DNA from 4 places in the Mesorhizobium sp. U510 genome. Region 1 is predicted to be linked to each of the others. Evidence: predicted binding sites of a transcription regulator. Region 1 holds the regulator's gene; each other region holds the start of a gene.
What was found. The regulator HrcA, encoded in region 1, represses chaperone genes, less so after heat shock. The targets are predictions, from matches to a motif close to GTTAGCACTCNCNNNNNGNGAGTGCTAAC.
Positions count from the first base shown of each region.

Region 1 (5,934 bases):
CAGGCAGGCCGTAGTCCTTGGCCGACTTCGCCTCGAAGCCGAACGGCCCCATCAAATCGGCGAATTCGCGCAGCTTGCCGGCATTGTGGCTGGCGACGACGATCTTCTTGCCATCAAGTGTATGCATCAAAGGCCCCAGATTCTCGGCTCGGCGAACTCGATCGAATTGCCCGAGGGGTCGCGTATATAGAGCGAACGGCCGCCTTGCGGCCATTCGAATTCGCTTTCGATGGCGATTCTTTTTGCCCCTAAATGCGCTTTCCAAGCCACGATTTCATCCGCGCTGGCCGCAAAGCAGAGATGACCTTCTCCGACCGCGCCGTGCGGCGGCACGGGCAGCCGGGCATCCGGCGCCGGCGGTATTCTGGTCGCCTCGGCGTTGAAGATGAGCAGCACGCCCGGCCCGCAACGAAAGAAGAGGTGGCGGCCGTCGACCTTGCCGAGCAGATCAAGGCCGAGCACGCCGACATAGAATTCTTCCGCCGCCGCCAGATCGGTGACGTAGAGGGCTGATTCAAGGATGGCGGAGGGGGTCACCAGAAAATCGATGGCTTACGCCACCGCCATCTGCTGCAGGCTGACCAGGCGCTGGATGCCTTTCTTGGCCAGGCCCATCAACTCGCCGAACTGGTCCTCCGAGAAGGGCTCGCCCTCGGCTGTGCCCTGGATCTCGACGATGCCGCCCTTGCCGGTCATGACGAAATTGGCGTCGGTGCCGGCCGCGGAATCCTCGAGATAATCGAGGTCGATGACCGGCTGGCCGTCATGGATGCCGCAGGAAATCGCCGCGACATGGTCCTTCAGCACCTTGGCGACGCTCGCCATCTGCCGGGCTTCCATCCAGCGCAGGCAGTCATACAGCGCCACCCAACCGCCGGTGATCGAGGCGGTGCGGGTGCCGCCATCGGCCTGGATGACGTCGCAATCGACGGTGATCTGCTGTTCGCCTAGCGCCTGCAGATCGACGACGGCGCGCAAGGACCGGCCGATCAGGCGCTGGATTTCCAGCGTGCGGCCGCCCTGCTTGCCGGCGGAGGCCTCGCGGCGCATGCGCTCGCCGGTCGAGCGCGGCAGCATGCCATATTCGGCCGTCACCCAACCCTTGCCGGAATTGCGCATCCAGCCCGGCACCTTCTCCTCGAGGCTCGCCGTGCACAGGACATGGGTGTCGCCGAACTTCACCAGGCACGAGCCTTCGGCGTGCTTGGAGACGCCACGCTCGAAGGAGATGGCGCGCATTTCGTCGAATTGGCGTTTGGAGGGGCGCATTCAGGCTTCTTTCCCAGTCATTTTTCGGAATCGTGGCCGGCTTTTAGACGGATGGGGGGCAGCGCGCAAAGGAAAACGGACCGGGCGATCCGATACAGAGACCGGGTTGCGCCCACCGTGCCGAAGTCTATATCCTGAACAAGGAGGTTTTTGGCCGAATGACCAAGGCAATCGATCCGGGTTCGCAGTCGCTTGCACTTCAATCACTCGACATGCGCTCTCGCGACATCTTCCGGCGCATCGTCGATTCCTATCTCAGGGACGGCGAGCCCGTGGGCTCGCGCAGCCTGTCGCGCATCCTGCCCTCCTCGCTGTCGCCGGCCACCATTCGCAATGTGATGAGCGACCTCGAGCATCTCGGGCTGATCTACGCGCCGCATATCTCGGCCGGCCGGCTGCCGACGCAGGCGGGCCTGCGCTTCTTCGTCGATGCCTTCATGGAACTTGGCGACCTCTCCGACGAGGAGCGCCGCACCATCGAGGCGCAGGTGCGGGCCTCCGGCTCGGGCGCGACGCTGGAGCACATGCTGACCGAGGCCAGCCAGATGCTGTCGGGCATGTCGCGCGGCGCCGGCCTGGTGCTGGCCGCCAAGAACGAGGTGGCGCTGAAGCATATCGAATTCATCCAGCTGGAGCCGACCAAGGCGCTCGCCGTGCTGGTGTCGCAAAATGGCGACGTCGAGAACCGCGTTGTCGAGCTGCCGGCGGGCATCACCGTCCCGCAGCTGCACGAAGCCTCGAATTTCCTCAACGCCCATATTCGCGGCCGCACGCTGGCCGAGGCGCGCACCGAGATCGCCCGCATCAAGGAAGAGACGAGAGCCGCCCTCGACACGCTGTCGCAGGACCTCGTCGAGAAGGGGCTGGCGGTGTGGGCGGGCGCGGAAAGCGGCCTGCCGGCACGGCTCATCGTGCGCGGCCGCGCCAACCTGCTCGAAAACGTCACCGCCCAGGCCGACATCGAATTGCTGCGGCATCTGTTCGAGGACATGGAGACGCAGGACGGGCTGATCCAGCTGCTTGACCTCGCCGAGCAGGGATCGGGCGTGCGCATCTTCATCGGTTCGGAAAACAAGTTGTTTTCGCTGTCGGGCTCGTCGCTGGTGGTCGCGCCCTATCGCGACAAGGATGCCCGCGTCGTCGGCGCGCTCGGCGTCATCGGGCCGACCCGGTTGAACTACGCCCGCATCGTGCCGATGGTCGATTATACGGCGCAGCTGATTTCACGCATGCTAAGGTAGGGCCCCGAACGGGAAGAGACGGGCAGCAAGGAGAAAAGAATGGCGCTCGAAGAACTCAAGGCCCGGATCAGCCTGCTGCTCGAGGAGATGGTCAACCAGCCGGAAGACCAGCACGAAATCCAGGAACAATTGCGCGAGAAATTGCGGGAAATGCGCGCCATGGGCCTGCCGCTGCCGGCCGATCTGGTCGCGCTGGAAAAACGCCTCGACGACGATTTTTACGCTGCCGGCACATAAGACCGGATTTTCGCTTCCTCGTCAGGTCGAGCGAGCGGAACCCGGAGACAAGCCGGCCGTTGGTTTCCTTCGCGACCAGATGGAGGACAAGATGATCCGATTAGCCGGACTGGTGATCCCCGCCCTGTTCCTCACAAGCGCGGCGTTCGCACAGCAGGCGGACCAGCCGGTGCTGAAGGGCGCGGCGGCCTTCGGCGACTGGCGTGCCGACAAACCGGGCGTGCGCCGACTGATCAAGCCGGAAGACCTGCCGAAGCCCTATGTCACCAAGTCGGTGTCGAACAGCGCCGGCCTTGCCGACATGCCGGCGGGCGCGAAGCCGCAATTGCCGCCGGGTTTTTCGGCCGAGCTGATCGCATCCGGCATCGACAATCCGCGCGCCGTGCGCGTCGCACCCAATGGCGACCTGTTCGTCGCCGACAGCGAAGCCAACCAGGTCCGCGTCTATCGCCTGGCCAAGGACAGCGCCAAGCCCGCCGAGGACGGCATTTTCGCCGGCAATCTCAACCAGCCCTATGGCATTGCCTTCTATCCGCCGGGGGACGACCCGCAATGGGTCTATGTCGCCAACAGCGACAGCATCGTGCGCTTCGCCTACCGCGGTGGCGAGCTGAAGGCATCCGGCGAACCCGAAATCATCGTCGCCAACATTCCCGCGAACCATCACTGGACCCGCGACATCGTCTTTTCGCCTGACGGCAAGACGCTCTATCTGTCGGTCGGCTCCGGCTCGAACGTCGCCGAGGACATGGGCAAGGCGCCCGATGGCGGCCTTGAAGCATGGGTGAAATCGCAGCCGCTGGGCGCGGCCTGGGGCTCCGAAGAGGGGCGCGCCGACGTGCAGGCCTTCGATCCGGACGGCAAGAACGGCCGCATCGTCGCCACCGGCCTGCGCAACTGTTCTGGCATGACCATCCAGCCGGCGACCGGCGCGCTGTGGTGCGTCGTCAACGAGCGCGACGCGCTGGGCGACAATGTGCCGTTCGAATACGCCACCTCGGTCAAGGACGGCGCGTACTATGGCTGGCCCTGGTACTATATCGGCAACCACGAGGACCCGCGCCACAAGGGCGCGCGGCCCGACCTCGCCGGCAAGGCAACCACTCCCGACGTATTGATGCAGGCGCATTCGGCGCCGCTCAACATCGCCTTCTACGACCGCAAGGACCTGCCCGCCGACAGCGGTTTTCCCAAGGAATACAGGGGCGATGCCTTCGTTGCCCTGCACGGTTCGTGGAATCGCGGCAACCGGACCGGCTACAAGGTCGTCCGACTGCTGTTCAAGGATGGCAAGCCGACCGGCGAGTATGAGGATTTCATGACCGGCTTCGTCGTTTCCAGCGGCGAGGTGTGGGGCCGGCCCGTGGGCGTGGCGGTGGCCCATGACGGCGCGCTGATCGTCACCGACGACGGCAATGGCACGATCTGGCGCGTGACCTATGACGGCGGCCGTTCCTGAGGGATTTTACTCGGATGGCGCGGTATCTGGTGCAATAGAATCCGACCGCCAGGGAATTCAATCCTGGTCCGTTCCGTGCGAAAAGGCCGCCTGATCCAGGACCACTCGCCATGACCCTCACCGGCTTCCTCGCCTACAGTGCCGCCCTCGGCATCGCCGCCGCCATTCCCGGCCCCGGCGTCACCGCGCTTGTCGCACGGGCGCTCGGCTCGGGTTTTCGCTCGTCGCTGGCCATGTCTTTTGGCCTGATGCTCGGTGACCTCATTTACCTGACCGCCGTGGTGCTCGGCCTCGCCTTCGTCGCGCAGACCTTCGGCATGGTGTTCCTCGCCATCAAATGGGCCGGCGTCGCCTATCTGGCGTTTCTGGGCTGGCGCTTCTGGACCGCCGGCATCACGCCCGAGACGGTCGAGGCGAAAAAGGGCAAGAGCGGACTGGTGTCGAGCTTTGTCGCCGGCCTCACCGTCACGCTCGGCAATCCGAAGACGATGATCTTCTACCTGGCGATCACGCCGACCATCGTCGACCTGAAGACGATCACGCTGGCCGATTACGGCATTCTCGCCGCGCTGACGGTGGTCGTGCTGTTCGTCGTGCTGGTTCCCTACCTGGCGCTCGCCGCCAAGGCGCGCTGGTTCCTGAAATCGCCGCGCGCGCTAAAGCTGCTGAACCGCACCGCCGCCGGCTTCATGGTCGGCGCCGCGGCAGCGATCGCGGCCCGCCAGTAGCAGCCTTTCAGCCAAAACATTCCGGGGCCAGGCTTCCCCGCGAAATGCTTTTCCGGGACTTGGGCGTTTTAGACACAGGCCCCACTCGGATATTTCCGGCCGACAGCTTATGTTGCGCGGCTGAAAGCCCTATCTTGCCGGCTGCAATGCCACTTGCCTGAAATCCTGGGAGCGAAACCAATGAACAAGCCCGTCACCTCCGCCCGCGTCCCCGGCCGCGGCCGCATCTACAGTTCCATCACCGACACGATCGGCGACACGCCCCTGGTCCGGCTCGACAAGTTCGCTAAGGAGAAGGGCGTCGTCGCCAATCTGGTCGCCAAGCTCGAATTCTTCAACCCGATCGCCTCGGTCAAGGACCGCATCGGTGTGGCGATGATCGAGGCGCTCGAGGCTGCCGGCAAGATTGCGGCCGGCAAGACGACGCTGATCGAACCGACCTCGGGCAATACCGGCATCGCGCTTGCCTTCGCCGCCGCCGCCAAGGGCTACAAGCTCATCCTGACCATGCCCGAGACGATGTCGGTCGAGCGCCGCAAGATGCTGGCGCTGCTCGGCGCCGAACTGGTGCTGACCGAAGGGCCGAAAGGCATGAAGGGCGCGATCGCCAAAGCGGACGAACTGGCCGCGACGATCCCCAATGCCGTCATCCCGCAGCAGTTCGAGAACCCGGCCAACCCGGAAATCCACCGCAAGACGACGGCGCAGGAGATCTGGAACGACACGCAGGGCGAGGTCGACATCTTCGTCGCCGGCATCGGCACCGGCGGCACCATCACCGGCGTCGGCCAGGTGCTGAAGAAGCTCAAGCCTTCGCTGCATGTCGTCGCCGTCGAGCCGGAAGCCTCGCCGGTGCTGTCGGGCGGCCAGCCCGGCCCGCACAAGATCCAGGGTATCGGCGCCGGCTTCGCGCCAAAAATTCTCGACACCACGATCTATGACGAGATCGTCAAGGTTTCCAACGAGGATTCGGTCGCCAATGCCCGCCTCGTCGCCCGCC
Region 1 is NZ_CP180532.1:967,808-973,741, reverse strand. It holds gene rdgB (RdgB/HAM1 family non-canonical purine NTP pyrophosphatase) at 1-127, opposite strand, end outside; gene ACLGL5_RS06770 (VOC family protein) at 127-537, opposite strand; gene rph (ribonuclease PH) at 553-1,269, opposite strand; gene hrcA (heat-inducible transcriptional repressor HrcA) at 1,428-2,510, shown strand; gene ACLGL5_RS06755 (hypothetical protein) at 2,550-2,747, shown strand; gene ACLGL5_RS06750 (PQQ-dependent sugar dehydrogenase) at 2,839-4,206, shown strand; gene ACLGL5_RS06745 (LysE family translocator) at 4,317-4,934, shown strand; gene cysK (cysteine synthase A) at 5,115-5,934, shown strand, end outside.

Region 2 (5,934 bases), 1.3 Mb from region 1:
CTTGGCCCATGCGGTTGCGATCGCGGCAGAGCGCGGCCTTTTCTTTCAGAGACTGTTCTGATCGATATCCAAGCGCTTCGCGGGAAGCCGCCGGCAAAACTCGGCTCCGTTTCGTGAAGCTAGGAATGATAGAATGACTGGATCATGGGGAAAGAAGGGAGACGTCGCTCTGGACATCTGATCCGGAAAGGCACCGCGACGCTCTGAGGCTAGAATGCTGGCCAAACCAAGTGCCCTATTCGCAAACCATACGGTACCGCTTGCCAGGCTCGCTGACGTTCTTGCAGACAAGCACTTTGTGCGGCTCGGAAGAGGAGAGCGGCGGACTTGCGGCCCGCCAAACAACTCTCTGTGATGTCTTTTGACTTGCCGAACGGCGCGGTTCGAGCCTCTCCGGCGCCTCTGGCGCCACCGGAAACACGCTGGTTTCGATCTGTTGCTGCTGCAGGCGTGGCGGCTCTTTGTCAAAGAATCGCCTAGCATCAAGCGATCTCGGAATAATCACTGTACCATCATCGCTGTGCGCGCAGCCGCCGCCCAAGAGTAAGGCCAGGCCCAGGAAAAAAGGCAGTATCCGTCCAGACATAAGCATAACCCTTGGCGGGCATATACCCCGGCTCGCGGGTCGCCGACAACCGGCGCAATGGACACGAAGAAAGGGCGGCATTGCTGCCGCCCTTCGAGATTGGTGAGAGGCGCGGACCTTAGAAGTCCATGCCGCCCATGCCGCCCATGCCGCCGCCGCCCATGCCGCCAGGCATGCCGCCGCCGCCAGCCGACTCCTTCTTCGGAGCCTCCGCGATCATGGCTTCGGTGGTGACCAGCAGGCCGGCGACCGAGGCCGCGTCCTGGAGAGCCGTGCGCACGACCTTGACCGGATCGACGATGCCCATGGCGATCATGTCGCCATATTCGCCGGTCTGGGCGTTGTAGCCGAAGGTTGCGCCCTTGTTCTCAAGGATCTTGCCGGCAACGATCGAAGCTTCCGCACCGGCGTTGGCAGCGATCTGGCGGGCCGGAGCCTGCAGCGCACGACGCACGATGCTGATGCCAGCGGTCTGGTCGGAGTTTGCGCCGACAGCGTTGATGCTCAGCGAAGCGCGCAGCAGGGCAACGCCGCCGCCGGGAACGATGCCTTCTTCCACGGCCGCGCGTGTCGCGTTCAGCGCATCGTCAACGCGGTCCTTCTTTTCCTTGACTTCGACTTCCGTCGCACCGCCGACGCGGATCACCGCAACGCCGCCCGCGAGCTTCGCGAGACGTTCCTGCAGCTTCTCCTTGTCGTAGTCCGACGTGGTCTCTTCGATCTGCTGCTTGATCTGGGCAACGCGGCCCTGGATCTCTTCCTTCTTGCCGGCGCCGTCGACGATGGTGGTGTTCTCCTTGGAGATCGACACCTTCTTGGCGCGGCCAAGCATGTTGAGGCCGACGTTCTCGAGCTTGATGCCGAGGTCTTCGGAGATGACCTGGCCACCGGTGAGGATGGCGATGTCTTCCAGCATGGCCTTGCGGCGATCACCGAAGCCCGGCGCCTTGACGGCGGCGATCTTCAGGCCGCCACGCAGCTTGTTGACGACCAGCGTGGCCAGAGCCTCGCCTTCGACGTCTTCCGAGATGATGAGCAGCGGCTTGGAGGTCTGCACGACGGCTTCGAGAACCGGCAGCATGGCCTGCAGGTTGGAGAGCTTCTTCTCGTGCAGCAGGATGTAGACGTCCTCGAGATCGGCAACCATCTTGTCGGCGTTGGTGACGAAGTAGGGCGAGAGATAGCCGCGGTCGAACTGCATGCCTTCGACGACTTCGAGTTCCGTCTCGGCAGTCTTGGCTTCCTCGACCGTGATGACGCCTTCATTGCCGACCTTCTGCATCGCTTCCGCGATCATCTTGCCGACCGACTCGTCGCCATTGCCGGCGATCGTGCCGACCTGGGCAACCTCTTCCGAGGTCTTGATCTTCTTGGCGTTCTTGATCAGCGTCGCGACGACGTCGGTCACGGCAAGATCGATGCCGCGCTTCAGGTCCATCGGGTTCATGCCGGCGGCAACCGCCTTGTGGCCTTCCTGGACGATCGACTGCGCCAGAACGGTCGCAGTCGTGGTGCCGTCGCCGGCGATGTCGTTGGTCTTCGAAGCGACTTCGCGGACCATCTGTGCGCCCATGTTTTCGAACTTGTCTTCAAGCTCGATTTCCTTGGCGACGGTGACGCCGTCCTTGGTGATGCGCGGGGCACCGAACGACTTGTCGATAACGACGTTGCGGCCCTTGGGGCCGAGCGTCACCTTCACCGCGTCGGCGAGGATGTTGACGCCGCGCAGCATGCGCTCGCGGGCGTCACGGGAGAATTTTACGTCTTTGGCAGCCATTTTGTACTCCTGGGCATTTCGCCCGAAATTCAGATTGGATGGTACGGATGAAAGGCAGCGGCGTGTTAGCCGATGATGCCCATGATGTCGGCTTCCTTCATGATCAGAAGGTCTTCGCCATTGAGCTTGACTTCGGTGCCCGACCACTTGCCGAACAGGATACGGTCGCCAGCCTTGACGTCCAGGGGCACGAGCTTGCCAGCTTCGTCGCGGGCGCCGGAGCCGACGGCGATGATCTCGCCTTCCTGCGGCTTTTCCTTCGCCGTATCCGGGATGATGATCCCGCCGGCGGTCTTGGATTCGGATTCGACCCGGCGAACGACCACGCGGTCGTGAAGCGGCCGCAACTTCGACTGTGCCATTTTTATTATCCCTGGTGCGTAGGTTGAAAGGTTCTCCGTTGCCGGAGGGTGGTTAGCACTCGCTATTGGGGAGTGCTAAGATGTCGGTGAGATAGGCTGTAGGTTCGTACTTAGTCAAGACGGGCGGGGGGACGGACCGAAGGGCAAAAGATGTGGAATTGGCGCGGAAGCCTGCCCGTTACGGTGCATCCAACTGCCTAAGCGAGCGTTTCGGCCGTAAGTTCTGGGCCGACTTTCGTCTGTGTTAAAAATGTGAAATTATGTGAAGTTAACGGCCGAGCAGTCGGCGGAATCGACGGCCAGCCGAAACAGTCTTTTGCAATCATCCCTAACCTCGGGTTGCATCGCCAAAAGGAGCGCTCATCGCTTCGGCAGGCACTTGCAGACCATGATCGGGAACGTCGTGTTGAGGCGATATTCCCTCGGGCTCGGGTAGCCTATCGAAGCGAGGTCTTCGACCAGTTGCTTACGGAGCTCGATATCGTGATGAAATACCCAGACGTTAAATCAGGTCTTAAAGATGAAGTCCCTTGGTCGGACAGCCTGACCGCGTACGACAAGGAGGACTTCACGACCTACATGAGGTTTCTGGATGCGTCCGCCGACGATGAAGCTATGAGGAGATGGCGCAGGTCATCCTCGGCATCAATCCGGCGGAAGAGCCGCAACGCGCGCGGAGAGCCGCGAGAAGCCATCTCGATCGGGCGAACTGGATGATGACGACCGATTACAAGGAGTTGTTCGCGTAAATGAGGGTGAACGGGCGGCGACACACGCTGCTTGTCAGACGTGATCACGGCCGTTCGCCGCAAGAATGACATGGCACCCGGGCCCTGCGGGATTGCAGGCTTCCGCTGACGTCTATTCATTGTCAAACTCCGCTCCTCGGACACGCAGAAGATTCGCTGCGCCGATGCGTCTGTGCGTGGCCATGCAGGTCAGCGGCGGCCGCTCGTCATACTTGGCCGGTGCAGCAAAGGCGGAGAAGAGGAAGCCGTGTTCTTGAGGGTCAAAGCCGGACGATGTTCCAATCGTTTTTTTGTCGGGACCATGTAGATATGCCGCCTGGTGAGCCACCGCAGGAGGATCGATAAACTCCGAGGTTTTCGGCAGCCGCTTTTCGTACGACGTGCAGTGTACAGCTGTCGATTCCTCAATGCATGGCCCCAGATCGCCGAGACCCGATCCATGAGGCCGCCCTCTCGCCTGCCGAGACCCCGCCTCTGGTAACCAGGGCATCACAGGACGTGAGGGCGCGAGCGACAACGTCTTTGAGAAACCCCAGGCAGTCAGGGACCATGCCGAAGTCGACGATTTCCGCCCAAGGACAAGCCGCCAGCAACGAGCTCAGCATTATCTGGTTGGAATCGTAAATCTGACCGTGCTCAAGGGGTTCACCCGGCTCTTTAATTCGGTTCCGGTCGAGAGCAGTCCTATCCGGATTTTTCGAAGCACTTGGACGTCGGCGATCCCCGCCGCTGCCAACGAGGTTAGATCCCCTGGCGGATACGCCCTTGCCCCGCCTTATCAGTTCCGAGCCGGCGCTGACGTCTTCGCCAGCAAAACGGATGTGATGGCCCCGACGGGGCCGCTCGTGAATCGTAACGGTGTCGTCAATTCGCTCGCAGCGCTCTTGCATGACCACGGCGTCGAAGGTCCACGGAACAGGTGCTCCCGTGAATATCCGGAGTGCAGTTCGGGTCAGGTTCTCAAGAACGCGTACAACGCCGGCTACCGCCGTCTCAACGGGACAGCTTCGCCACTCTGTCCGGCTGAACAGTGGGCTTTCAAAACAGGTTTCACGAAACACGATCGCTCCCTCCTGGCGTTGTTCTCGTAAACGCAACGGCCAAAGGTTTCTAACCTGACACACACTTGAGATAGGCGATGACGTTTTTGACGTCCTCGGGATTCTTGAGGCCAGGGAACCCCATTTTGTTCGCCGGCACTTTCGCCTTGGGATTGGCCAAATACTCCATCAGGTTCGGCTCATCCCATACGAGGCCCGCTGCGCCCGCATCCTTCATGGCTTTTGAGTACGAATAGCCCGGGACGGTCCCAACTGTCCGCCTACAACGCCTTTCAAGGTTGGCCCGACCTTATTCGCGTCGGTATCAGCGCTGTGGCAGGCGGCACACTTTTTGAAGACTGTCTTTCCGGCCTCGATATCCTGAGCCCGGGCGACCGGAGGCAAGCACGCCAAAACCATTGTGGCACCGACGAATAGAGATTTCGCGCGGGCATTCCCCGATTGACGATGCGGCAGGCGGTCGAAATTTTTATGAGCCATGATCCAATCCTTGCTTAAAATACGCCGCTCAGGCGGCCGTAAAGAAGCCTCGACTCCCTCGGCGTAGATTTCGCCCTCGGCGTCAATGCGCAGCTCGTATTGAGGAATATTGGCCGTCGACTGGTCCCAGATCTGCTACCTTTCTCCAATGTGAGTAGTGGCCGGGACACCTAAAGGAGTGGTCATCGGCGTTGTAGTTCCATGGGAAGCCCTTGTGCAGGCACGTGGTCCAGAATCCGACAATGTCGCGGCCCGGCCCGCGCCGTCTGGTAACTGACGTCGAGGGTTCGTTCGGCTTCATCCTGTTCGATGGATATTCGATGAGTGTCAGCCCCAGTGCAGACTTTGTCTGAGTTTGCGCAGGGAGGGCCACAGGTATGGCCATTCCTGCATCGGCAAACGTTCCTTCCCTTAGAAATTGACGGCGGCCCCATGTCAGGCAGCTTGTGCAGCAATTCATGCGTCCTACCCATTAGGCGAAATGTTCTCGAAAAAAGCTCTGCAACGCTTGTGCCAACCGGAAAAGCCGGCGATTTCATACAAAATGCGAATGGGATCCACATCCGAGGAGTCGCGGCCAAGGCCCCGCAGACCCATATCGCAAATCGTCTGTCAGCGGTCTCGACCGGGTCGCAAAGATCGGTCGTGTAGACAGTACAAGCACAATGGATGGCCATCGGAGGACGTGGGAAATTGCGGTTCGGTGAACCAGTGTTGTCGTTTTCGTTCGCTCCAACAGGTCCGAAGCGCTAGCTCCGAGGTTTGGAAGCCGGCGTTTGAAGTTCCTCCCAAGCTGAAATGTCATTTGGGACTCGATGACGAACCGTCATGGATTTATGCGGACGAGATCAACGCATTCTCATGGTGTGTCGTCTGATCAACGACCTGTCGACATCTTTTGCATTCATAAGTCTGGCGA
Region 2 is NZ_CP180532.1:2,285,025-2,290,958, reverse strand. It holds gene ACLGL5_RS12925 (helix-turn-helix domain-containing protein) at 1-61, shown strand, start outside; gene groL (chaperonin GroEL) at 705-2,363, opposite strand; gene groES (co-chaperone GroES) at 2,429-2,725, opposite strand; partial or broken gene ACLGL5_RS12910 (DNA -binding domain-containing protein) at 3,212-3,474, shown strand; gene ACLGL5_RS12905 (molybdopterin-binding protein) at 3,879-4,535, opposite strand; partial or broken gene ACLGL5_RS12900 (c-type cytochrome) at 4,585-4,934, opposite strand.
Region 2: a site for HrcA is predicted at 2,777-2,805, ahead of groES (co-chaperone GroES). Genes of this name have one in related genera too.

Region 3 (5,934 bases), 1.8 Mb from region 1:
CATTTGCAAGCAGCCAGTTCCTTCAATGCCTTTTCGGCATCGGCCTTGCTTGTATACGTCTTATTGCCGGCATCGGTCAGTTTTGTGCCGTCCGGTTTTTTGGTCACCACCTCACACTTCTTGGTCGCCGCATCCTTAGCCACCCAGTACTCCGTGGCTGCAAATGCAGGGATGCTGAAAATGGCGACAAGAGCACTGGCGATTGCGACTTTGCGGATCATTGCTAACCTCCATTCAATGCCAGCCCAAAAAGGGCACATTGCATTTTGATCGCCAACGATTTTGGCGCCATTTTGACATCAAGACCCGACGCATCGCGCAGGCCTCAGGGAGGACACGCCTTGGGGCAACGACCGGAACCATCATGCGCTTCAACGGGAGCGTTTCATCCGTCGCCCTGCCGTGCTGTAGCAGTGGCCTGCCTCGATCCGGCTGGCACTTCAGCAGCAAGCACGATCGCAAGACCAGCTCCTAATCCTTGGTCGGGGGCAGCTTTGGCACACAGTCAACAGGTTCGCCGCAGCGCGAGGTATCGGGCAACGATCTGAAATTTGCCTTCTCTGTCAGTCTGCCGGACCAGTTTCGCAAACAAGAGCGCGAAACATGCCATCGTGAGGACAATGATGATCAAGCGAATAAACGGCAATGGCGTAGTCTCCGCTCGTGTTCATGAGGCGAAGGGCAAACTGCCGACGAGTTTGGCGAGTTCGCTCAGCTTTCGATGTCCAGCTTCCCTATCGATCGGACATGCCCACAATCGTCCAGGATCCTGGTCGATTCCTCACCCCGTGGCACCGCTGACGTTATCGATCGGGTGCGCGGCACGACCGCCGCCGCACGCGAGATCAACCGTCAGCGCGACGGCCTGCACCGCCAATCTTGGGCCCTGTCATCCAAGGCGGCGCCGCGGGAACATCCTCAATGACACCGACCCTGCGTGCCCAAGTCGTAAATGTCTTGTGTGCCGCATCGACGGACTTTCGACCATCATATGCGGAGTAGCAAGTGTCACTCGCCGCTGCGTGAAGCAGGCCGCGCCTTTCGAGCGGCCATTCCTCAAGAAACTCTATCGCATCCATGACACAAGCGATCCTTCGGAGAGCGAAGCTATCATCTCGTACGAAGATCGCCTGTTTGAACATTCCATCTTCCATGGTGACCTCCCTTCAAACAGTGTGGCAACCGATCCTGCCTCGCCTCTGCGTGGCAAGGATCCGGCAAATCGACGAGCTTGGACGCCATAGCAAACAAGACGGAATTCTGCCCGACATCCGCCAAGCTGCGCTCGACATAGAAAGAGATTGGAAAGACCTCTTTTGGGTTCAAGGGGTGTCGGCAGCCGGACGGGTGGCGCTGGTCGCCACGATTGGACGCCGGCTATTGAATGGTAAAAATGCCGTCTACCGCCTGCCATTCGGAAGGCCGGATCAAGCGGTGATGGGCAACGCGCACGGAATGGAGCGCGCCTTCGAGTTCGCGCTCCCAGTAATTCAGAAACCCTTTCAGAGTGGGGAATTCCGGTGCGAGATCGTATTCCTGCCAAACGTAGAGCTGCAAAAGGCTTGGATGATCGGGGAGATGGTAGTGGATCTCCGCGGTTGTGAGACCGTAGCCCTCCATCTGCAGCCGGAATTCCCTGCTGACCATGCGTCTCTCCTTCCTTGTTGCATTCAGGCGTCAAGGTTTTGCGGGCGTTCTCGGTCCCGCCGTTCCTTGAAGTCACTGGCAAGCTCGGCGCGACTATCGTCCAGTCGGCGAAGTGCATCCATGACGGCGTCGAACGTCACCGGGCAAGGAGCACCGGGTGGCTTTCGCAGCGCGGGCATTGATTCGACAGCGCAAGCATCCGAAGCCCATGAGGCAAGAATGGCGCGCTTTTCCTGAGTGTCGAGCGTGCGGTCGTCCACCACCTCATCGGGGTGATTAAAGTGCCGCGCCGGAAACAGCAGGCGGTCAAGCGAAGGATCAGAGGCCTCAGGGGCGATCAAGGGCATTTTCGACAAGGTTCGTTCCATCGATGGTCTCCGTTTCCTGACAATCTCCTTGGCACCGTTGGTGTTGCAGTGATCCCTTTCGGGACTCCAACCGCAAAAAATTTCGATGAGTTCGGGTCGAATTTCAAGACCTGAAATCGCGCGTCCCAGCGAAAATAGCTTCATGAATTCATGTCCCTAGCACTCTCGAATGCAGAGCGCCAAAATTTTTCTGGCGAGCCCTTGAAACTCGAAAATTCCAAAACTAGCTCGATATGCGCGCGATGCCTGAGAAAGGGGTCGCGACGCCCTGCACCGGTCCGATATTGCCGGTCCGGTGTGGAGGAACCTCAAAAATCTGTTTGTCCTGAAGGAGAACGACATGACGTTCCGTCCATTGCACGATCGTATCCTGGTTCGCCGCATCGAGGCCGAAGAGAAGACGGCCGGCGGTATCATCATCCCCGACACTGCCAAGGAGAAGCCGCAGGAGGGCGAAGTCATCGCCGTCGGCCCGGGTGCGCGCGACGAGAGCGGCAAGCTCACGCCGCTCGATGTCAAGGCCGGCGACCGCATCTTGTTCGGCAAATGGTCCGGCACCGAGATCAAGCTCAACGGCGAGGACCTGCTGATCATGAAGGAAAGCGACGTGATGGGCGTGATCGAGCAGATCGCGGCGGTCAAGAAGGCCGCCTGACCGAGGCTTCAACCGCAATCCAGTCAATGAAGCTGCCTATTGAAGGAGTGATCCAATGGCTGCCAAGGAAGTGAAATTTCATTCCGACGCCCGTGAGCGCATGCTGCGCGGCGTCAACATCCTCGCCGACGCGGTGAAGGTGACGCTCGGCCCCAAGGGCCGCAACGTCGTCATCGACAAGTCGTTCGGCGCCCCGCGCATCACCAAGGACGGCGTCACCGTCGCCAAGGAAATCGAGCTTGAGGACAAGTTCGAGAACATGGGCGCGCAGATGGTCCGCGAAGTCGCTTCGAAGACCAACGACATCGCCGGGGACGGCACCACGACCGCGACCGTTCTCGCGCAGGCGATCGTCAAGGAAGGCGCCAAGGCCGTTGCCTCGGGGATGAACCCGATGGACCTGAAGCGAGGCATCGACAAGGCCGTCGAGGCGATTGTCCAGGAGTTGAAGACCAACGCCCGCAAGGTGACCAGAAATGATGAGATCGCCCAGGTTGGCACCATCTCGGCCAATGGCGATGCCGAGATCGGCCGCTTCCTTGCGGAAGCGATGCAGAAGGTCGGCAATGAGGGCGTCATCACCGTCGAGGAAGCGAAAACCGCGGAAACTGAGCTGGAAGTCGTCGAAGGCATGCAGTTCGACCGTGGCTACCTCAGCCCCTACTTCATCACCAACCAGGACAAGATGCGCGTGGAGCTGGAAGAGCCCTATGTGCTGATCCACGAGAAGAAGCTGTCCAATCTGCAGGCGCTGCTTCCGGTGCTGGAGGCTGTTGTGCAGTCGTCCAAACCGCTGCTGATCATCGCCGAGGATGTCGAGGGCGAGGCGTTGGCGACGCTGGTCGTCAACAAGCTGCGCGGTGGCCTCAAAGTCGCCGCCGTCAAGGCGCCCGGCTTCGGCGACCGCCGCAAGGCGATGCTGGAGGACATTGCCATCCTAACCGGCGGCACCGCGATCTCGGAAGATCTCGGCATCAAGCTTGAGAATGTCACGCTCAACATGCTGGGCCGCGCCAAGAAGGTGTCGATCGAGAAGGAGAACACCACCATCGTCGACGGCGCCGGTTCGAAGGACGAGATCCAGGGCCGCGTCAGTCAGATCAAGGCGCAGATCGAGGAGACCACCTCCGACTACGACAAGGAAAAGCTGCAGGAGCGGCTGGCAAAGCTCGCCGGCGGCGTCGCCGTCATCCGCGTCGGCGGCTCGACCGAGGTCGAGGTCAAGGAACGCAAGGATCGCGTCGACGATGCCATGCATGCGACGCGCGCTGCGGTCGAGGAAGGTGTGTTGCCAGGTGGCGGCGTGGCGCTTCTGCGCGCCGCCAAGGCACTGGACGGCGTGCAGGCCGAGAATGAGGACCAGAAACACGGTATCGAGATCGTGCGCCGCGCGATCGAGGCGCCCGTGCGCCAGATCGCCGAGAACGCCGGCGCGGAAGGCTCGATCATCGTCGGCAAGCTGCGTGAGAAACCGGAGTTCGGCTGGGGCTGGAACGCGCAGACCAACGCCTTCGGCGACCTCTACAACGAGGGCGTCATCGATCCGGTGAAGGTGGTGCGGACCGCACTCCAGGATGCGGCATCGGTTGCCGGCCTGCTGGTAACCACGGAAGCGATGGTTGCCGAGAAGCCGAAGAAGGAACCCGCCGTTCCGGCAATGCCGGCTGGTGGCATGGACTTCTGATGGTAACGGCTGTGTCCGCGCCCGGTGGGCGCGGACACCCTGACAAATGGGTAGAGCCATGAACGTGATGAACTTGAACGTAATCCCCCCGCCGTCGCGTGCGGCCACCGATCTGAACTACGAAGCAGACCTGAAGGTTGCGCTCGACCCGATACTGGTCGAGTTGCTCGACAGAGCAGAGGCCGCGGGTTGGGACCGGCGCAAAGCGGCATACACTGTGATGTTTCTGGCTGCGCGGAATCTTACCGACAGCAAAGGCCCTCCTGGAAACGGGAGTTCGGCAGGCTAAGGCGCGACGCACGCAATCTATCGCGCACGCGCCGTGGGAACGGCTTCCGATCGACTGAGCCAATCACGTGAAACGGAGGAAAGCATGGAACACAATCAATTTCAGCATCCCGTGAGGGTGCTCGTGGGTCTTGGGTTTCCGACCAACATTCAAAGCGTAAAAGACGCCTTTGTCCTGCTGGATGAATGGCCGCCATCGAAGCGAAACCCTGCTCATGGCGTGGCGCTCAATGCCTGTCGGGCAGCCCTCGCGGGCGAGGTGGATGCCGAAACCGCTCGCAGCACTTTTATTGCCTTCGCCCGCCGCATGGATCTGCTTGTACCGGACGCAGGCGACATCGTCGCGGCCAAGGCAGTCGGCGCTTTCGGAGCCGCTTCGACAGGCCCCTACAACAAGTCGATGTAATCTGTCCGTGGGAACGGAGAAAGCTATGAGGGATATTCGATTTTCCGAACCAGTGAGACTGCGCGTGAGACCCTCAAGGGAGCGGGTGGTTGCCAGCAGTTGGGAAGCACTTGAGTGCCTTCATGACCAATGGCCAGAATGGGCGAGAGGACCAAGCTATCGAGCTGCCTGCCGCACTTGCCGCGACTCCTTGGACGGATGGCGGGCTCCGCAACAAGCAAGAAGGGCATTTTTGAAAGCGGCCCGTCGTGCAGGTTTGGTCCAGGCCTCATAGGTGCAGCCGGGCAGCATCGAAAAGCTGTTCGCGCGTGACGCGACGGCTTGCCGCCGCGCTTGGCGCTTTGCCCAGACGCGCATCAGCGAAAACCTTGTCCGTTTCCGCTGCCTTCCTCCTCGCCCTATCGGAAGCGACACGAAAGTCCGTGGTGTTGAGGCTCCGGGTTACCTGTTGCTTGCCGCCAAGCAGCGAGCGGACCTCTTCGGGTATCCTGCGCACGTAAAAATAGGCGCTTTTCTTTCGTACAAGACCAGCGACTTTGCCACGCAAACCACCAAAATGTTGGAGCCGATGTTGGAACCATACAGGGCGGAAAGCGCTTTGGAAACAGCAGTTTGTAGGATTTACACAGGGTCTAGAGGACAATGGTGGGCCCGGAGGACGTCTTAAAGTTGTTGATTTCATTGTCTTTTTCGTGGGCCAAAATCAGAAAGCTTTCCGTATCGTTCCGTACGGTCCCGCGGCCAATGGCCGACGTCTGGTCCGCAGGTTCAAATCATGGACCTGCAACCACCGATACCGGCATTCGCCGATCGCAGCAATTGAGAGCGTTGCCGATCAAGATCCCAACCAGACCGGTGCGTACTCATTTGCCTCGAAAACATGGTG
Region 3 is NZ_CP180532.1:6,134,844-6,140,777, forward strand. It holds gene ACLGL5_RS31720 (hypothetical protein) at 1-221, opposite strand, end outside; gene ACLGL5_RS31725 (DUF982 domain-containing protein) at 846-1,154, opposite strand; gene ACLGL5_RS31730 (usg protein) at 1,378-1,647, opposite strand; gene ACLGL5_RS31735 (hypothetical protein) at 1,671-2,015, opposite strand; gene groES (co-chaperone GroES) at 2,356-2,670, shown strand; gene groL (chaperonin GroEL) at 2,726-4,354, shown strand; gene ACLGL5_RS31750 (hypothetical protein) at 4,413-4,643, shown strand; gene ACLGL5_RS31755 (DUF982 domain-containing protein) at 4,677-5,048, shown strand; gene ACLGL5_RS31760 (DUF982 domain-containing protein) at 5,074-5,322, shown strand; gene ACLGL5_RS31765 (DUF6538 domain-containing protein) at 5,317-5,730, opposite strand; gene ACLGL5_RS31770 (hypothetical protein) at 5,884-5,934, opposite strand, start outside.
Region 3: a site for HrcA is predicted at 2,171-2,199, ahead of groES (co-chaperone GroES). Genes of this name have one in related genera too.

Region 4 (5,934 bases), 2.1 Mb from region 1:
GTCCGGCCGTTCGCTTTTGCCGTCGAACAATTGCGCCACCGCGTCATGTCCCCAGGCTTCCGACCAGGCGCCGAGCAGCGGTTCGGTGACCGGCAGGCTGTTTTCGGCGAGCACGTCGCGATAGGCTTGGGCGCGGGCGTGCACCACTGCAAAGCTCGCCGGTCCGCTGACATGGGCGATGCGCCTGCGGCCGAGCCGGCAGAAATGTTCGACCGCCAGCCGCGCGCCGCCGGCATCGTCCGAGACGAAGGCGACGGCGTCGGGATCGGGCTGGGTGAAGGCGTAGATCACCGGGATGCGCAGATTGGCGAGATCGACGGGCAGATGGCGGTCGATGCGTTTTCCCGTGGCGATGATGCCGTCGACGCGCTTGTCGAGCATGGCCTCGACATGCAGCTGGCCCAGCCGCGGATCCTCCTCGACATTGCACAGGAAAACCGAGACGCCATTGTCGACCAGCGCGTCCGAAATGCCCGACATCAGCGGCAGCGAGAAGCGGCCATAAGTATCGTTGGTGAGCAGGCCGACGGTGAAGGAGCGGCGCCTGAGCAAGCTCTGCGCCAGGCTGTTGGGCCGGAAGCCCAGGCTGCGCGCCGTCTCGCGGATGCGCTCGCGCGTCTCGGCGGTCATGCGCCCCTGGTCGTTGAGTGCCTTCGATGCGGTGGCAACGCTGACGCCGGCCCGCGCCGCCACGTCACGCAAGGTGACGGGCTTGGGGAAAACCGGAACAGGCTGATCGTCCGATACCATCGAGGATCCTTAGTTGGGAAAAGGTTTTCTCTTACAGGCCGGAACAAGGCCCGGCCAATGGCCGAGCCCGATCGAAACTGTTTGGAAAAACCTTTTCTCAAGTCGAGGCTAAGCCAGATCGGGGGATCGTTCAAGGGGAAAGTTGACGTCGGCGATCGCTTCACCGCAAGCTTGGCATCGACGGATTTTCGCCGGAGATTCCGCTGCCGCTCCGGAAGTGTCAGCGAAGTGTTAATCGCTCCTGCGCCATGGTGGCTGTCCGCCAAGACAGCAGAGCCCCGCAATGTCCGACACACCCTACAATCCCAAAGGTCCGGCGCGGCCCGTCGCTTCGGCACGAAACGGGGAGGGTGGGCAGGATGCGCGTCGGGCCGAGCGTCGCCGCGATGCCGACATCTCCAAGCTCAACGCCGAACTCGCCGCGCAGGCGGCGCTGATCGCCGGCCAGGAGGTTGCGCTGGCGCACAGCCGCAAGATCTTCGACCGCGCCTCGGTCGCCGCGCGCATCGGCGTGTGGGAATGCAGCCTGCCCGGTGAACAATTGCACTGGACCGATGTGGTCTACGACCTGTTCGACCTGCCTCGCGGCACGGCACTCGACCGCTCGGAGATCATCAAGTGCTATCCTGCGGAGTCGCGCAAGGCGCTGGACAGTTTGCGCAGCCGCGCGATCGCCGAGCGCAGCGGCTTCACCCTCGACGCCGAGATCACCACCTTCGCCGGCCACAGCCGATGGATCCGCATCACCGCGACCGTGGAGTGCGAGGAAGGCGTGCCGGTGCGCATCTTCGGCATGAAGCAGGACATCACCGAGGAAAAGATCCAGTCGGACCGGATGCGCTATCTCGCCGAATTCGACGCCATGACCGGGCTTGCCAACCGCGCCCGCTTCCAGGCGCGGCTGGCGCAGGTGGATGCCAGCCGTCCACTGGGCGCGCTGCTGCTGATCGATCTCGACGGCTTCAAGGCGGTCAACGACACGTTCGGCCATGTCGTCGGCGACGAGTGCCTGAAGGCGGCGGCCGAGCGACTCGCCGAAGGCTGCGGCGAGGCGGATCTGGTGGCGCGCGTCGGCGGCGACGAGTTCGCGGTGCTGCTTGGCTCGCATCTCGACCGGGCTGCCGTCTCCGGCGTGGCGCGCGAGATCGTCGAGAGGATGGGCAAGCCGGTCGCGGTCCGCGGCCAGTCGCTGCGGCTGGGCGCCTCGGTCGGCATTGCATTTGCCGGGCAAGGCGCGCCTTGCGACCTGTTCGCGCAGGCCGACACCGCGCTCTACGCCGCAAAGGCGGCAGGGCGCAACACGTTCCGCATCTTCAAGACCGAGGCCGGCGGGAAAGGCCGCAGCGCTGCGGCGTAAAGGCCTGAGTTTTTCAGGGAAGGCCTGGATGGCTTCCCCTTGGAATTGTTTGCGAACAAAGAGATAGGGCTGTGATTTGAAGCTCTGAATCGCCTGACGGCACACTGCGTGTCGGTCATTTATTGTCCGCGCAACCTGGATACTCACCTCCCAGTGGCACCGCTCGCACCTTCGGGATTTCGGGGCACAGAGTCTGCCGAAGAGCGACGCCAGGCGACATTTTGCAAAGTGCCGACAGAACAGCCGTGGGACTTAACGTTTCCGCAAGCATTTCCCCGTTAGGTCGGTTGCAATGGCCTCGTGGCGGAGCGGCTACGCTGGAGACGGCAAATCTCTGAAGCCTCGGTTCGATCCCGAGGCGAGGCCTCCAAAAATCTTATCGCCGAGACCCTGTGCCCGACCTCTTGTCGCGGCCGATTTGCGCGGTTGCGGCCATTGTCGCATCCGACGATCATGGCCACGAAGATGTAGGGCCGACGTTAAAACCACCCATCTGCATTTGGCATGCAGGTCGCTCACGAAAAGAGTGCTATGGCAGGAGCGCGAGCCTGCTCGCTCCGATCTTCCCCGACATTCGAGGTCATTTTCGTGCGTGAACCGCCATCGCTGCCGGTCTTTGGAAAACTCGGCGTCAAGCCATCCGTCGCCGTCGTGGCGGCGCCAGCCGCCTCGGCAGGCATCGTGCCGCGCTTGCGGGAGGTTGTGGCCGCGCATGGCGGCATTGCGCTGAAGCTGTCGGTGGTCGCCTGGACCATAATGGTCCTGGGTACGGTGTTTTTCATGTTGCAGGGCTGAGGGGTCATGGCAAACCGCTACGCGCTGCGCATGGATCTGCCCCAGAGCTGGGCCATCGTCGATGTGTTCACCGGCCAGCCAGCCGTGATCAGGCAAAAGGTGATGGTTGGCATGAGCCCGCGCGAGGCCGAGGACATGGTCGTGCAGATGAATGTCGGCGACATCAGGCGCCGGGAGAGGGCGGAGCGCAAGGGTTGAACGTTCCGGGGTGGGCCAAGACCCCGCACACCAAGAGGATTCCCGTGAGAGCGAGCCTGAGGCAAAAGATACTGGAGGTCTGCGACCGCAAGATTTCCGAGAAAGGGCCTGCCGTGGGCGTGTCGTTCTACGCGTTTTTCGCCAACAGGAATGACGATCCCGAGCTGCTGATGGAAGCAGCGGAATGGTGGATCAGGACCCACCGCCTCGACCATTTCGAAAAAGCCGCGAAGATACGGACGATGATCGAGGACATGGACCTCGGCTGATCAGCCGAAGTCGTCTGATGTCAGCACATACATGCTCTTGCGCGTGCGGCCGTAGGCCTTCGACGCAACATCGCGAATGACGCTGCTCTCGGTGTCGAACGTTGCGAGGTAGCCCGCTTCATCGGCGCTGGTTCGCGGCTGGATCTTGGTCATCGCATCGGCGGCGACCGAGAAGGAAATCTGGAACATCCCGTCATGGCCGACGAAGCGGATGCGCTTGCCGGCTTCGTCATAGCTTCGGCTGCGGTTGGGGAAGGTCAGGCTCATGTTTTTGCCTCCGTTGCGGCGGCCTTCTTGGTCGCCCGCTTCTTCTTCGGCGTCGGGTTCAGGGCTTCGGCGACGCGGTCTGCCTCTTCCTTGGCCAGGCGCAATGTCCTGAGCTTTGCGGTCTTGATCTCCCTGGCCTTCGCCTCGGACATGTACTCGGCGGTTGCCTTGTTGCGCTCCGCCGTCTTCTTCTGCTTGTCGACGAAGCGGGCTTCAGCTTTTTCCATGATCGTCTGGTTGCCGTCGGCCATCGCATAAATCTCCTTGGTGCTGGAATCGTGAAAATGAACTTGTCCGATAAATAGGCACTCGACCGGCAAAATTCAATTTTTTGAATTATTTGACCGCCTTCGGATATCACGAAACGGCAAGGCGAAATAATACTTTTCAATATTTATCGGGTCCGCGAATAATTTTTGGCACTCCTATCTATCGAGTGCCAAAGCGCCTATATGGGGGAAGCGGCCGCCTAAGCTGGCCCCAGAAAGAAGTTTTCATGAAGTTTCGGCCACTCCACGACCGCGTCGTCATCCGGCGCGCCGAAGGCGATACCAAATCCAAGGGCGGCATCATCATTCCCGACAATGCCAAGGAAAAGCCGCAGGAAGGCGAAGTCATCGCCGTCGGACCCGGTGCACGCGACGAAAACGGCGCGCTTGTGCCGCTCGACGTCAAGGCCGGCGACCTGATCCTGTTCGGCAAATGGTCGGGCACCGAGGTCAAGATCGATGGCGAGGACCTTCTGATCATGAAGGAAGCCGACATTATGGGCGTCATCGAGAAGAGCGTCGAAGCCAAGAAGGCCGCCTGACTGGTGCGCCGCGCCTTCCGCGCGGGGTTCGTCCACTCCAAATTCGAACGGGATTGAAAAAATGTCTGCCAAGGAAATCAAATTCGCCACCGACGCGCGTGACCGCATGCTGCGCGGCGTCGAGATCCTCACCAATGCGGTGAAGGTCACGCTCGGCCCCAAGGGCCGCAACGTCATCATCGACAAGGCCTATGGCGCGCCACGCATCACCAAGGACGGCGTCACCGTCGCCAAGGAAATCGAGCTTGCCGACAAGTTCGAGAACATGGGCGCGCAGATGGTGCGCGAAGTGGCCTCGAAGACCAACGACCTCGCCGGTGACGGCACCACCACCGCGACCGTGCTGGCCGCCTCGATCCTGCGCGAAGGCGCCAAACTGGTTGCCGCCGGCATGAACCCGATGGACTTGAAGCGCGGCATCGACCAGGCGGTTGCCGCAGTTGTCGTCGAAATCAAGGCGAAAGCCAAGAAGGTCAAGTCGTCGGCCGAGATCGCGCAGGTCGGCACCATCGCCGCCAATGGCGACGCAACCGTCGGCGAGATGATCGCCAAGGCGATGGACAAGGTCGGCAATGACGGCGTCATCACAGTCGAGGAAGCCAAGACCGCCGAAACCGAACTCGACGTCGTCGAGGGCATGCAGTTCGACCGTGGCTATCTCAGCCCGTATTTCGTCACCAATGCCGACAAGATGCGTGTCGAGCTGGAAGAGCCCTATGTGCTCCTCCACGAGAAGAAGCTCGGCAATCTGCAGGCGATGCTGCCGATCCTCGAAGCGGTGGTGCAGAGCGGCAGGCCGCTGCTGATCATCTCCGAGGATGTCGAGGGCGAGGCGCTGGCCACGCTGGTCGTCAACAAACTGCGCGGCGGCCTCAAGGTCGCGGCCGTCAAGGCGCCGGGCTTTGGCGATCGCCGCAAGGCGATGCTGGAAGACATTGCGGTGCTGACTTCAGGCCAGATGATCTCCGAGGATCTCGGCATCAAGCTCGAAAACGTCACCATCGAGATGCTCGGCCGCGCCAAGCGCGTGCTGATCGAGAAGGACACCACCACGATCATCGACGGCGCCGGCACCAAGGCGACCATCCAGGCGCGCGTCGCCCAGATCAAGGGCCAGATCGAGGAGACGACCTCCGACTACGACAAGGAGAAGCTGCAGGAGCGGCTGGCCAAGCTGTCGGGCGGGGTTGCTGTCATCCGCGTCGGCGGCGTCACCGAGTCGGAAGTGAAGGAAAAGAAGGACCGCATCGACGACGCGCTGAACGCGACGCGCGCGGCGGTCGAGGAAGGTATCGTGCCCGGCGGCGGCGTCGCTCTGCTGCGCGCCCGGTCGGCGCTGTCGGGCCTCAACGGCGCCAATGCCGATGTCACCGCCGGCATTTCGATCGTGCTCAGGGCGCTGGAAGCGCCGATCCGCCAGATCGCCGAGAATTCCGGCGTCGAGGGCTCGATTGTCGTCGGCAAGCTCGCCGACAGCAAGGACCACA
Region 4 is NZ_CP180532.1:5,870,296-5,876,229, reverse strand. It holds gene ACLGL5_RS30400 (LacI family DNA-binding transcriptional regulator) at 1-750, opposite strand, end outside; gene ACLGL5_RS30395 (diguanylate cyclase domain-containing protein) at 1,034-2,107, shown strand; gene ACLGL5_RS30390 (hypothetical protein) at 2,696-2,902, shown strand; gene ACLGL5_RS30385 (hypothetical protein) at 2,909-3,100, shown strand; gene ACLGL5_RS30380 (DUF6500 family protein) at 3,145-3,369, shown strand; gene ACLGL5_RS30375 (DUF1488 family protein) at 3,370-3,636, opposite strand; gene ACLGL5_RS30370 (hypothetical protein) at 3,633-3,887, opposite strand; gene ACLGL5_RS30365 (co-chaperone GroES) at 4,133-4,447, shown strand; gene groL (chaperonin GroEL) at 4,509-5,934, shown strand, end outside.
Region 4: a site for HrcA is predicted at 4,052-4,080, ahead of ACLGL5_RS30365 (co-chaperone GroES). Genes of this name have one in related genera too.